DNA from 4 places in the Embleya sp. NPDC050493 genome. Region 2 is predicted to be linked to each of the others. Evidence: riboswitches for the same ligand, from Rfam matches in the RefSeq annotation. Region 2 holds a riboswitch; each other region holds the start of a gene.

Region 1 (3,472 bases), on a different contig from region 2:
CGGCGACGAGCAACTGGATCTGCTGCGCCGGATCAAGTCGGCCTTCGATCCCGCCCGCATCCTCAATCCCGGAAAGCTCGGCTCATGACCGGTGTGTTCGATCCCGAGGAACTCTCCCGCTGCATCTCCTGCGGCTTCTGTCTGCCCGCGTGCCCGACCTACGCCGAGACCGGGGACGAGGCGTCCTCGCCGCGCGGCCGGATCAATCTGATGCGCGCCCTGGAGACCGGCCGTCTGGACGCCGACGACCCGACCCTGCTCGAACAATCCTCGGCCTGCCTGGGCTGCCGGGCCTGCGAACCGGTCTGTCCCGCCGGCGTCCCGTACGGCTCGCTGCTCGAACAATGGCGCGAGCACCAGTGGCGCGGCCGGCGCAGGCCGCCGCTCGCCCGGCTGCTGACCGTCGTGGTGAGCATGCCCCCCGTGGTGCGAGTCATGGGATGGGGGCGCTTCGTGCTGCCGGCCGGGAGAGCGAAACACGATCCGGCGAAGTCCGGACGAAGGACCGAGCGGGCCGCGACCGCACCGCCGGCGTCCTCCGCGTCCGGCACCTCCGTGCCCGCGCCCGACCCCGACGCGGGCACGGGTGCCTCGCTCATGCTCGGTTGTTTCGAACGGGCCATGTTCCCCAAGGTCGCCCGCGCCGCACGCACCCTGCTGCCCGGCCTCGCGGTACCCGACGACCAGGGTTGCTGCGGCGCGCTGCACGCGCACAACGGCGAGCTGAAGAAGGGACGCGCGCTCGCCCGCCGGTTGGGCGAGCGGCTGCCCGGCCGGATCGTCACCACCTCCGGCGGCTGCGCCGCGCACCTGGCCGACGTCATCGGCCGTGATCGGGTCGCCGAACTGTCCGAGGCGATCGACCCGGCCACGCTCACCGCGCATGCGCCGGCCGGGCACCGGATCAAGGTCACCCTCCAGGACTCGTGCCACCTGCGCAACGGCCTGAGCGTCTGGCGCGAGCCGCGGGCGTTGCTCGCGCGAGTGGCCGACTTCGTGGAGACCCCGGGCGCCGCCGAATGTTGCGGCGCGGCCGGCACGTACGCCCTGCTGCGGCCGGCCGCGTCCCGACGCATCCTCGACCGCAAGCTCGACGCGATCGAGGCGACCGGCGCCGAGGTCGTGATCGCGGTCAACCCCGGCTGCCTGCGCCAACTGCGCACCGGCCTGCGTCGGCGCGGGTCGCGGGTGCGCGCGATGCACCTCGCCGAGTTCCTCACCGCGTTCCACGCGCCGCCGACCCCCGCGGCCGGCGACCCGATGGCGGGCTGAGGCCAGGGGAGCCGGGGCCCGATGCGGCGCACGCAACTTCATAGGGGGAGCCGCGTGCGCCGTACCAGCTCCCGCCGCCGGCCCGATGCGGCAGGGACGGCAGACACGGCAGGCACCAGGCTCGGCCCAAAGAATCACCGGCCATATAGGGGTAATTCGGACAATACTTTGCCGACGCATGACGCACGTCACATCGTGCATACCGTTCGTCAGGAGCTCGCACACACCGTGAACCGAGTTTCCCGGATTCTCACCCTCTGCGATTCACCGGTAAACATTGAGTGAGCATTTCGGGCACAATGCGTACGGAGATCGGGACTTTAAGTCCCGTTATTCCACCCTTAAGACCCGATTCTTCGGTTTCGGCGAATCGTGATGTTTGGTTCCGCGCCGGGGGTGTGCGTAGCTTGGTGCTTCGCCACACCGGTCCGGTGCTCGGCGAAATGGTCTCCCGGTTCGCCGAATCCTGCCGCCGGAGCGAGGCCACGGTACGAAACCCGAAAGGCAGGAGCGGGGGAACCAAGTGGAATGCCGTCCCGGGCGTCTGTGACACAGACGCCCATGCGGACGGCTTGGGGTGAAGCCGTGCCCGTCCCTCTCATTCGAGGGTCGAACACGGCCGGGCGAGACTCTCCAGCCCGAATCCGACAGCTCACTTCGTAGGCGTGGGAGAAGGAAAAATCTTCGTGCAGTCGTTCATCACCCCTGCCCGCATGCCCAAGAAGACGCGTCTCGCGCTGACCCTCGGCATGGCCGGCGCCATCGTCGCCGCCCCGCTGATCACCGGTATCGCAACCGCCAACGCCGCCTCGGTCTCCACCTGGGACAAGGTCGCCATGGGCGAGAGCTCGGGCAACTGGCACATCAACACCGGCAACGGTTTCTACGGTGGCCTGCAGTTCACCCAGAGCACCTGGAACGAGTTCGGCGGTCAGCAGTACGCCCCGCGCGCCGACCTGGCCACCAAGGACCAGCAGATCGCCATCGCCGAGAAGGTCCTGGCCGTGCAGGGCCCCGGCGCCTGGCCGAACACCTCCGGCCCGGCGGGTCTGACCAAGGGCGGCGCCAAGCCCGCCGTCTCGCCGACCACCAAGTCCTCCGGCTCGGCCAAGACCTCGATCAAGGTCGCCCCCAAGGTCGCCGAGAAGCCGGTCGAGTCCAAGCCGGCGACCGCCCCCGCCCCGAAGATCGAGGTCGTCCCGGCCGCCGCGAAGCCCGCGTCGACCACCACCTCGTACTCCGTGGTCAAGGGTGACACCCTGTCCAAGATCGCCGCCGACAAGGACATCGCCGGTGGTTGGCACAAGCTGTACGCCGACAACCGCTCCGTGATCGGTGGCAACCCCAACCTCATCCAGGTCGGCCAGAAGCTCTCGCTGTCCGGCAAGGCCAAGGCGTCCGCCGCCACCGCCACCGCCGCCGCCAAGGTCGAGGTCGCGCCGAAGGCCGCGCCCAAGACCGAGACCGTCGCCGAGACCAAGCCCTCGGCGTCGGTGAAGGTCGCGCCGAAGACCACGGTCAAGGAGAAGGCCCCGGTCGCCGCCAAGGCGTCCTCCGCCAAGGCCGGCAGCACCGCGGTCAACGCGTCCGGCTACGTCGCCCCGGTGAGCGGCTCGCTGGGCACCGCGTTCGGCGTCGGCGGCAAGATGTGGTCCAGCGGCAGCCACACCGGCCAGGACTTCGTGGCCTCCACCGGCACCCCGGTGAAGGCGATCACCTCGGGCACCGTGGTCAAGGCCGGCAACGGCGGCGCCTACGGCAACGAGATCGTGATCAAGCACGCGGACGGCAAGTACTCGCAGTACGCGCACCTGTCCAGCATCGGCGTGCGCGCCGGTGCCACGGTGAGCACCGGTCAGCAGATCGGCCTCTCCGGTGCGACCGGCAACGTGACCGGCCCGCACCTGCACTTCGAGATCCGCACCACCCCGAACTACGGCAGCGGCATCAACCCCGTCAGCTACCTGCGCGCGCACGGCGTCAACCTCTGATCCGAGCGTCACTCAGGCAGTAACCGCACGGCGACAGCCACTCTGCGGTAGCCGTACCAGGGCCGGGCCCGTCGACCACGCGTCGACGGGCCCGGCCCACGTGCGCGTCCGCACCCCTGCGGACGCCGAGACCCCCGCGGACGCCTGGATCCCCGCGCCCGCCGAAGCCCCGCGGGCCGAGTCGATCAGCCGCGTGCCGGGTACCGCTT
Region 2 (3,472 bases):
AGGACGTGGACAACGCCAAGATCGGCACCAAGCTGGTCATTCTGCTGGCCATCCTGCTGCTGGTCTGGGGCAACCGCGCCGCGGACCGGGTGTCCTCCAAGGTGCTCGTCGCGATCGGACTGCTGACCGTGGCGAACATCGCCATCGCGGTCATGTGGACCTGAGACCCCGCCGACAACTCCGCCCACCGCCGGCCCGAGCCGAACCGCCCGGGCGAGCGACGCAGGTCGGCGGTCCGAGCGACGCCGCACCCGGTACACACGACGGCGCCCTCCACGCGGAACGAATCCGCGGGAGGGCGCCGTCGAGGTTTTTCGGGCGACCGGTGGATTTACCCGGGTCGAATCGCCGCGTAGAACGGCATCGAGTCGAGCGGCGCCTCGGTCACGGTCTTGCCGGGACGCGGGGCGTGGATGATCTTGCCGCCGCCGATGTAGAGGCCCACGTGCCGGTTGTCCGAGTAGAAGAACACCAGGTCGCCCGGCTGGAGCGAACCCTTGGCGACGCGCGGACCGTCGTTGACCTGGGTCCAGGTGGTCCGGGACAGCCTGACGCCCGCGGCCTTCCACGACGCCTGGGTCAGCCCCGAGCAGTCGTAGGAGCTGGGCCCCTCGGCGCCCGACACGTACGCCTTGCCGATCTGGGCCCGCGCGAACGCGATCGCGGCCGCGGCCCGGCCGGACGCGGGGATGTTGGTCGCCGGCGGCGTCTCCGCCTTGTCCCGCGAGCTGCGGTCGTTGCCGCGCGTGGTGTCGCCCTCGTGCTCGTCCGAGTCGAGGACTGCCTTCTTCTGCTGCTCGGTGAGCGTGTTCAGCAGCCGCTGGGCCTCGGCGAGCTTGGCCTGGATCTCGGTCTTGTTCTTGTTCAGCTCGGTCCGCAGCTTCTCCAGCTCGGCCAGCTGCGAGGAGGCCTCGGTGCGGTCCTGCTGGAGAACCCGGGCCTGCGCCGCGATCTGCTTCAGCTTGGCGGCCTGCTGACCGTCGAGCTGGGACATCATCTGCGACTTCTGCAGGTAACCCTCGGGGTCGCCGCTGAGCGCCAGCGACAACGACGGCGGCAGACCACCGCTGCGGTACTGGTTCGCCGCCAGGACACCGATCTGATCACGCAGAGCGTTCAGCGCGATCTGTTCCTCGGTGACGCGGGCCTGCGTCTGATTCGCGGTGACCTGCTTCTTTTCCAGCTGATCTTCGACGCCGTTGGCGACGTCGGTCACCTTGACCACGTCACTGTGCAGCTGGTTGACCTGCTGCTTGACCTGCTCGAAGGATGCGGCGGGATCCGCGCTCGCGGTGCCGGCAAAGGTCATCACGCCGGTCATCGTCGCGGCGGCCGTCACTACGGTCGCTGCGGTACGCACGGCGGTGCGCGGCTTGGGCTTGCGGTGCTGCCCGGGTCGACGTTGGGACGCCACTGGTGGCGAGTCTCCTTCCTCGGCCGCCTACCGGGTTAGCTGACGGGTTCGGGCGGAAGAAGGCGCCCTACGGTGCCGAGGCACCGATTCACCCCAGGGACTGCAAGGGTCCCCGGTTCCGGCTTCGCATCGTCGACGATGGTTACCCACCGTCACCTGAACGCGTCCCCGAATTCGGCGGAGGTGATCGTGTCGACCGGGTGGCCGACGTCGAGCCGATCGCCTGTCGCAGAACACTAGTCACAGGCGTGTCAGGACCATCATCATCAGCCACCGCATTGCCAAAACTTTACCGAAATCACCGTTTCCTTCTCCGTGTATCTCGGGAAAAGCGCGCGGATTCCGGAAAGTCCATTTTGAGCAAGTTTTCTGATGATCGTTCTGATTTGACCTGTCCAAGTAGTCCCGGACAAGGACACGGACAACGCCAGGATCGACGCCAACCGGTCATTCTGCTAACGGGTGTCGACCACCCGGAACACCTCGGCCATCCGTCCCGCGCCCAGGCCGAACCGCTCGGCATTGCGGGTGAGCATCGTCGTGACCTCCGCACGCAGCCCGGTCAGATGGCTCGTCTGACTCGCGTGCGACAGCAGGGCCGCCATCTTGCGCTCGAACACCGCGCTCACCTCGACCGCGTGGTCCGGCGCCGGTGTCGGCGACAACCACGTCTCCGGCACGGTCCACTCCTTCAGCCCCTCCACGTCCAGCAGCTCGGGGTGCGCGAACGGGTTCCGGGCGTCCGGATAGATCGCCCGCATCGCCGCCTCGCCCGCCTCCAGGTGATCCGGATGACTGGGCGCGAGCCGGGCCCAGTCCCGCTCCGGGCTCGGGATCACCATGCGCTGCGGGCGCACCTGCCGGATCACCCGGGTGATGTCGCGCCGCAGCTCGAAGGTCGCCGCCAGCCGCCCGTCCGGGTAGCCGAGCCAGTACAGCTGCCGCACCCCCACGTGCGCCGCCGCCGCGCTCTGCTCGGCCCGCCGGATCCCGCCGATCTCGGATCGCGGCACCGCCGGGTCGAAGCCGCCCGCGTCCCCGTCGGTGACCAGGCAATAGCTCACCTCGATGCCGGCCTCGGTCCAGGTCGCCACCGTCCCCGCCGCCCCGTAGTCGATGTCGTCCGGATGCGCGGCCAGCACCAGGACCCGCTCCACGTCGCGATCGTCCAGCACGATGTACTCCCTTGGTCCGATCGATCCGACGGCGGGAAAACCCGTCGCCGGCGCAATGATCTCCGCTCCGTACAAAGGGCCGAGCACGACTCGCTTGTTACCCACCTAGACTCGGGGAACGATGAGCAGCCTCTTCGACGACATCCCCCTGCCCGGTTTCGAGACCGCGGCCAAGAAGTCCCCCACGAGCCCCGCGGACGACATCCCGCTGCCGCCCGAGCCGGACGACAACCACGTGTACGGCCTGCCGGAGGACTATCCGGACGACCTGTACGAGGGGCAGTACGCGCCGCCCCCCGAGCCGCGCGACGCCTACTACCGCAACGGCGCCCCGCGCCCGGTCGTGGATCCGGCGCGGCTGCTCGACGGGATGAACCCGCAACAACGCGCCGCGGTCGTGCACGAAGGGTCCCCGCTGCTCATCGTGGCCGGAGCGGGCTCGGGCAAGACCCGCGTGCTGACCCACCGGATCGCCCACCTGCTCGCCGCCCGCGGTGCGCATCCCGGCGAGATCCTGGCGATCACCTTCACCAACAAGGCCGCCGCCGAGATGCGCGAGCGGGTCGAGGCGTTGGTCGGCCCGCGTACCAAGGCCATGTGGGTGTCCACGTTCCACTCGGCGTGCGTGCGCATCCTGCGGCAGCAGTACAAGAAGCTCGGCATGAGCTCGTCGTTCTCGATCTACGACTCGGCCGATCAGCAGCGGCTGATGGCGATGGTCTGTCGCGACCTCGACCTGGACCCGAAGAAGTTCCCGCCGCGCAAGTTCAACGCGCAGGTCTCCAACCTCAAGAACGAGCTGATCGATCACGAGGACTTCGCCGCGAAGGCGATCAACGAGACCGAGCGCATACTGGCGCAGGCGTACACGATGTACCAGGAG
Region 3 (3,472 bases), on a different contig from region 2:
GTTGTCCGGATCGCGCTGCTTGTGGGGGAGTGCGCCTTGGGGAACGGGGCGCGGCGCCGTGCTCTCCGACCGTCGTCGGGGGGCACGGCGCCGGAAGGGCGTCCCACTGTGCGGTTGTGTTACTGCGGCCGACGGTTGTCGGCGGGGTGATCAGACCGGGCGGGTGGCGCCGGCGATCGGCATGGTGCTGATCGAGGCGATCTCGACCGGCTTGCGCGGGTTGGCGGCGTGCACCATCTTGCCGTCGCCGATGTAGATGCCGACGTGGCTGATGCCCGAGTAGAAGAACACCAGGTCGCCGGGCTGCAGGTTGGCGACCGACACGTGCGGGTCGGCGGCGAACTGGTCGTTGGTCACGCGCGGCAGCGAGATGCCCGCGGACTTGTACGCGGCCTGGACCAGGCCCGAGCAGTCGTACGCGTTCGGGCCGGTGGCGCCGTACACGTACGGCTTGCCGATCTGCGCCTTGGCGAAGGCCACGGCCTGGGCGGCCTTGCTGCTCGACGCGGTGGACGAGCCGCCGGTCGGCGCCTGGTTGCCCTTCGAGCCGCCGGTGGCGGGCTTGGCGGGGGCCTTGGCGGCGGGCTTGACCGACACCCCGGCCGACGGCTTGCTCGCCGGCTTGGTGGTGGTCTTGCCGGGGGTGACGGTGGTCTTCGGCTGCACCTTGACGCTCGGCTGGGCCGGAGCGGCCTTGGACAGCACGGGCGCCGCGCCGGTCAGCCGGAGGGTCTGGCCGATCTGGATAAGGTCCGGGCCGGACAGGAGCACGTCGCGGTTGAGCTCGTACAGGCTCTGCCAGCCGCCGGTGACCTGGTTGGCCTGGGCGAGCCCGAACAGCGTGTCGCCGGCCTTGACCACGTAGCCGGCCTTGTCGGCGGGGACGGCGGTTTCCTGCGCGGCGGGCGCGGCCTGGACCGGAGCGCTCTCGACCGCGGCGGTCGGGGCCGCCGACAGCACGGCGGAGGCGCCGGAGGTGGGCTGCTCGGAGGTGGAGGGGGCTTGTGCCTGAGCCGTACCGGCAGTGGCGACCGGGATCACGACACCCATGCCGGCGATGCCCACCGCCGCGACGAAGCGGCGGACGTTGGCGGGGCGAGCGGCGCGGTGGCGAGCGTTTGCGGACAGCATGAAATGGGGTCCTCTCCTGTCGCCTACGAGGTGAGCTGTCGGATTCGGACTGGAGCAGCCCGGTCGCGCAGACGCGACTTCACCCCTAGCCGTCACCGGAACGATCCCGGCCACGGCGATCCACCTGGTTCCCCCGCTCCCGTCGGATTCTTCGATGTAGACCTCCCGCTGCCGGCGACGGGATTCGGCGTACCGGCGACAGGGTTCACCCGAAAGGTGAATCGGCGAGAAAGGTAGGCAATGCCGATGCCGGATCACAACCGAAACGCCGACTTCGCCTCCGGCGTAAAGGCGGAATAAAGGCGACATCTCACCCGGACCCGGCGCGACGTACCGGTGATGACGAGGGGATATCTCGGAGAGTGGCGTGATCGTCCGGTCACGGAAAATAGTCGAAATTCATGCCGGGACGCGGGAAATGAATTACCACACGAAGTCGGCTTAGTAATTTATGTCCGATTTATCCATGCGGCCTACATCACATTTCGGACGGTTCGATCGAGGGGACATGCCGGACATGCCGGCGATCGAACGATCCGCCCCGCCACCCCATCCGCCCCGCCCGCCCCACCTACCCACTCACCGCGCGCGTCCGCCGATCGTCGATCGCCGACCCGCGCGATGGATGCGATGCCGACCCGCGCCGATGCGCCGATGCCGATCGGGCCCGACCTACCTCCCCACTACGGCGGACCGCAACCGCAACCGCACTCGCGACGCGAGCCGGAGCCGAAACCACGAAGCGGGGGCGCCGACCTCGCGCCCCCGCTCCGCTCCGCTTCCGCAGTCCCAACCCGTCACAACTCCCGCAGTGCCGCCAAGAGCTTGTCCTGAGCCCAGTCCAGGAAGGCGTGCTGCGTCTCGCCGCCGATCTGGACGAGCGCCACCTCGGTGAACCCCGCCTCCACGTACGGGCGCACCGCGTCGACGAAGGCGCCCACGTCGTCGCCGCACGGAATCGACTCGGCCACGTCCTCCGGCCGGACGAACTGCGTGGCGCCCGCGAAGCCGGCGGTGCCCGGAAGCTCGGAGTTGACCTTCCACCCGCCCCCGAACCAGCGGAACTGCTCGTGCGCCCGGGCGATCGCGGCGTCCCGGTCGGGGTCGTAGCTCACCGGCAGCTGGCCCACCCGGGGCTTGCCCGCGCCGCCGTGCCGATCGAATTCGGCCAACAGCTCACCCTTGGGCTCGGTCGCGATGACCAGGTCGGCCAGTTGCCCGGCCAGTGCGCAGCTCTGCGCGCCGGAGACCGCGATGCCGATCGGCGGCGGTCGATCCGGCAGGTCCCACAACTTGGCGGACTCGACGTCGAAGTGTGTGCCGTGATGATCGACATAGCCGCCCGCGAACAGGGCCCGGATGATCTCCACCGCCTCGCCGAGCATCTCCTGCCGTACGTCCGCGGCCGGCCACCCGCCGCCGATCACGTGCTCGTTCAGGTTCTCGCCGGAGCCGAGTCCCAGCCGGAAGCGCCCGTCCGACAACAACTGCACGGTGGCGGCCTTCTGCGCCACCACCGCCGGGTGGTAGCGCATCGTCGGACACGTCACGTACGTCATCAACGGGATCCGCGACGTGGCCTGGGCCGCCGCGCCCAGCACGCTCCAGGCGTACGGCGCGTGGCCCTGCGCATCCAGCCACGGGAAGTAGTGGTCCGAGGTCACCGAGAAGTCGAAGCCGACCCGCTCCGCGTGCACCACGTGCTCGACGAGATCCTTGGGTCCGGCCTGTTCGGTCATCATCGTGTAGCCGATTTTCACCATGGGACGCGGGTGCCCGAGCGGCACGGCGGAAAACCGCCCTTGCGGCTCCCGCCTCCGCGACGCCCGTCCCCGCGACGCCCGCGGCTCCCGCACTCGCCGGGCACCGGCCGAGCATCCAACGAGCACCCGACGAGCAGCCGGCGGGCATCCGCCACCCGGGCCGCCCGGGTCAGGTCAGCCCGTGAACACCTGCACCACCGACCAGATCGCCAGCCCGAGCATGCACACGCCGCCGATCCGCTGCACCGTCCGGAGGGGGACCCGCTTGGCGATGAATCGCCCCGCCAGTAGGGCCAGTGCGGAGACCGACATCAGCGCCGCGGCCGAGCCGATCGCGGTGGACCAGGTGCCGTTGGTGGCCGCCAGGTTGGCGGTGGTGATCTGGGTCAGGTCGCCCCATTCGCTGATGAACACGGCCGTGAACGCGGTCGAGAAGACCGGCCAAAAACCGGTCACGGTCTTGCCCGCGGTGTCCTCGTCGTCGTCGCCGGCCCCGCCGCGCAGCAGCATGAAGGCGCCGAAGCCGAACAGGGCGGCGGAGACGAGTTCGACGATCCAGCCGGGGAGCAGGCCCAGCA
Region 4 (3,472 bases), on a different contig from region 2:
CGGCGGGCCGGCACGGCGGAGATCGCGAGTGTGGTCGAAGTCGAGCCCGGCGCCTGGACGCCGGGTGATCCGCGCACCGCGGGCGCGGGTCACGAGGCGCTGTACCCGCTGCGCCGGCCGGACGGCACGACGGCCGTCTGCACCCGGGACGCCGAGGGCCGTCCGGTCGTGGTGGGCGCGGCCGGGCCGCCGATCGTGCTCGACGAGCACGCGGTCGCGGTCGGTCCCACCGGCGCGACGGACGGCGCCGGACAGCCGGTGGTCCTGTGGCTCGGACCGGACGGGGCGCTGCGCACCGCACGGCTTTCCTGACGATGTTCCGGGCGGCGCCCGGCCGTTCCGCCGGGACGCCGTGCGCCGTAGGGCCGTCTCGACGGGGCGCTGTGCGGCCCTTTCGACGGCACGCCGGGCACCACACGGCCGTCCCGACGGCGAATCCGGCCCGCCGTGAGCGGCACCCGCGCGGACACCCGCCCGAACATGCGAACGGCGGGCGCTCCCCGAAGGGAACGCCCGCCGGACGGCGCGGGAGAGCGGTGGATCAGACGCTGACGCCGTGGCTGCGCAGCCAGGTCATCGGGTTGACCGCGGAGCCGTAGTTCGGCGTGGTGCGGACCTCGAAGTGCAGGTGCGGGCCGGTCACGTTGCCGGTCGCGCCGGAGAGCGCGATCTTCTGGCCGGTCTGCACCTTCATCCCGGCCTTGACCGAGATCGAGGAAAGGTGCGCGTACTGGGTGTACTTGCCGTCCGCGTGCCGGATGACGACCTCGTTGCCGTACGCGCCGCCCCAGCCGGCCGACACGACGGTGCCCGAGGTGACCGCGCGCACCGTGGTGCCGGTCGAGACCGCGAAGTCCTGGCCGGTGTGGCTGCCGCTGGACCAGCGCGAGCCGCCGGCGCCGAAGCTCGACGTGAGCGTGGCGCCGGAGACCGGGGCGACATAGGCGCCGGAGGCCTTCTCGGTGCTCGCGGCGGGCTTGGCGTCGCTCTTGGCGGCCTCGGTCTTGACCGAGGTCTTCGGCGCGGCCGGCTTGGTCTCCGCCTTCGGCGCGGCCTTGGGGGTCTCCGGCTTCTGCACCTCGACCTTGGGCGCGGCGGCCTCGGTCTTGGCGGTGGTCGGCGCGGCCTTGCCGTCGACCGTGAGCTTTTGGCCCGGGAAGATCAGGTCGGGGTTCTCGCCGACCACGCTCTTGTTGGCCTCGTACAGCTTCGGCCAACCGCCGGGCACGTGCGCGGCGCCGGCGATCTTCGAGAGCGTGTCGCCGGCGACCACGACGTAGGACGACGTGGCGGCGGAGTCCGACTTGGCGACCGGCTCGGTCTTCGGGGTCTCGGTCTTGGGAGCCTCGGCCTTGGGGGCCTCGGACTTGACCTCGATCTTGGGCGCGGCGACCGTCTTCTTCGGGGTCTCGGCCTTGGGAGTCTCGGTCTTGGGCGCCGTCTTCGGCGCGGTCTTGCCGGCCGAGGAGCCGGTGTCGACGTCGGGGGTGGCGCCGCCTCGGGTCAGGCCCGCCTTGACCGAGCACACCGGCCAGGCACCGGGGCCCTGGCTCTTGAGCACCTTCTCGGCTATCGCGATCTGCTGACCCTTGGTCGCCAGGTCGGCCCGCGCGGCGTACTGCTTGCCGCCGAACTCGTTCCAGGTGCTCTGGGTGAACTGCAGGCCGCCGTAGAAGCCGTTGCCGGTGTTGATCTGCCAGTTGCCCGTGCTCTCGCACTGGGCGACCTTGTCCCAGGTGCTCACGGAGGCGGCCTGGGCCGTGCCCGCGCCGATGATCGGCATGGCGACGCCGACTCCGGCGACACCCGCCGCGGCGATCAGACGCGTGGTCCTACTGGTGCTGCGACGGCGATGACGCCCGGTTCCGGACAGCATTGCTGGATCCTCTCCCACGCCTACGAGGTGAGCTGTCGGATTCGGGCCGGAGATCGATAGCCCGGCCACATCCCGAAGGACGTGGCTTCACCCCAAGCCGTTCGCGGCGTCCGATCGTCTCGATCGGGGCCGTTCGCGGCGGTTCACCTGTGGTTCCCCCGCTCCTGTCGTGTGGTGCTCGTCAGCCTCCCGAACGGCCGGCGACAGGATTCGGCGTACCGGCGATCGGGGTCCGTGTGGGATACGGACGGATCGAACGCTAAGCAGGCTCGGACGTAGATCACAAGTCCGTGTCGGATAGAGGTCGAATATCCGATTTGCGGATGAGCGCAATGTAGATGATCCCTTACGGAAAGGACCGCAGTTGGCGTTCCGTGCCGGATCCATCGGATTTGCGTGACAGTGGTTCCCGGTTGTGGTGCATGCCGATCGTCCGGAAACGATCACCTACGTCCCGCCGGTCACATTGGCATCGCGGGTAGCACCGGCCGGCGGGCACCCATGCCCATCCGGGCGGGCGCCCGCACTCGCGGCCGGCGTGATTCACCCCACATTCGATACGCCACATGTCCGATTCGTCCCAGGCGACTTCGTGCCGGACACGGCCTGGCTCCGCCGCGCCGACGACCCATCGGCACGGCGCCCCCACCCCGTCGTCTCAGCCGCGCAGCGCCTGCCAGCCGGCCCACGCGCTCTGCACCATGTCCGACGTGCCGTACCGGGCCTTCCAGCCCAACTCGGTGGTGATCAGGTCGGCGCTCGCGACCACTCGGGCCGGGTCGCCCGCGCGTCGCGGGTGGTGCTCCGGCGCGAGGTCGCGCAAACCGGTGACCTCGCCGATGAGTTCCACCATCTCGCGCACCGATGTGCCCTCGCCACGACCCACGTTCAGCACCAGGTGCGCGTCCGGGTCGGCCGCGAGCCGACGGGTGGCGGCCACGTGCGCTTCGGCCAGATCCACCACATGGATGAAGTCGCGCACGCACGTGCCGTCCGGGGTGTCGTAGTCGTCCCCGAAGATCACCGGCGCCTGCTCGGCCGTCAACTTCTCCAGCACCATCGGCACGAGGTTGAACACGCCCTTGTCGGCGAGTTCCGGCGCGCCCGCGCCCGCGACGTTGAAGTAGCGCAACGAGGCGTACGAGATGCCGTGTGCGCGCGCCGTGGCCCTGATCATCCACTCGCCGACGAGCTTGCTCTCGCCGTACGGGTTGATCGGCACGCACGGGGTGTCCTCGTCGACGAGGTCGACGTCGGGCATGCCGTACACGGCGGCACTGGAGGAGAACACGATCCGGGTGACGTCGGCCGCGACCATGGCCGCCAGCAGGGTGCGCAGACCCTCGACGTTCTCCTCGTAGTAGAAGAGGGGGCGCGCGACCGATTCGGGGACCTGCTTCCTGCCCGCGATGTGCACCACGCCGTCCACCGCGTGCGCTCGGAAGACCTCGTCGAGCAACGCCCGATCCAGCACCGAGCCGACCACCAGCGGCACTCCCTCGGGAACCCGCTCGCGCGAGCCCGAGGACAGGTCGTCGACCACGACCACATCCTCGCCGACCGCGAGCAGCGCCCGCACGACATGCGTCCCGATGT

What was found. A riboswitch is a leader RNA that binds a small molecule or an ion and turns the genes downstream of it on or off. The one in region 2 is predicted to bind cyclic di-AMP.
Region 1: another riboswitch for cyclic di-AMP. It lies ahead of ACIBM5_RS08950 (transglycosylase family protein); the one in region 2 lies ahead of ACIBM5_RS28445 (NlpC/P60 family protein).
Region 3: another riboswitch for cyclic di-AMP. It lies ahead of ACIBM5_RS34460 (NlpC/P60 family protein); the one in region 2 lies ahead of ACIBM5_RS28445 (NlpC/P60 family protein).
Region 4: another riboswitch for cyclic di-AMP. It lies ahead of ACIBM5_RS21655 (transglycosylase family protein); the one in region 2 lies ahead of ACIBM5_RS28445 (NlpC/P60 family protein).

Annotation. Positions count from the first base shown of each region.
Region 1 is NZ_JBITHP010000003.1:492,939-496,410, reverse strand. It holds gene ACIBM5_RS08960 (FAD-linked oxidase C-terminal domain-containing protein) at 1-88, shown strand, start outside; gene ACIBM5_RS08955 ((Fe-S)-binding protein) at 85-1,272, shown strand; cyclic di-AMP (ydaO/yuaA leader) riboswitch at 1,720-1,953, shown strand; gene ACIBM5_RS08950 (transglycosylase family protein) at 1,986-3,263, shown strand; gene ACIBM5_RS08945 (glycerophosphodiester phosphodiesterase family protein) at 3,449-3,472, opposite strand, start outside.
Region 2 is NZ_JBITHP010000016.1:194,855-198,326, reverse strand. It holds gene ACIBM5_RS28450 (hypothetical protein) at 1-164, shown strand, start outside; gene ACIBM5_RS28445 (NlpC/P60 family protein) at 332-1,414, opposite strand; cyclic di-AMP (ydaO/yuaA leader) riboswitch at 1,424-1,562, opposite strand; gene ACIBM5_RS28440 (PIG-L deacetylase family protein) at 1,870-2,589, opposite strand; gene pcrA (DNA helicase PcrA) at 2,711-3,472, shown strand, end outside.
Region 3 is NZ_JBITHP010000024.1:387-3,858, forward strand. It holds gene ACIBM5_RS34460 (NlpC/P60 family protein) at 151-1,131, opposite strand; cyclic di-AMP (ydaO/yuaA leader) riboswitch at 1,138-1,295, opposite strand; gene ACIBM5_RS34465 (LLM class F420-dependent oxidoreductase) at 1,929-2,894, opposite strand; gene ACIBM5_RS34470 (TMEM165/GDT1 family protein) at 3,069-3,472, opposite strand, start outside.
Region 4 is NZ_JBITHP010000010.1:261,335-264,806, reverse strand. It holds gene ACIBM5_RS21660 (PIG-L family deacetylase) at 1-312, shown strand, start outside; gene ACIBM5_RS21655 (transglycosylase family protein) at 542-1,876, opposite strand; cyclic di-AMP (ydaO/yuaA leader) riboswitch at 1,881-2,102, opposite strand; gene galE (UDP-glucose 4-epimerase GalE) at 2,535-3,472, opposite strand, start outside.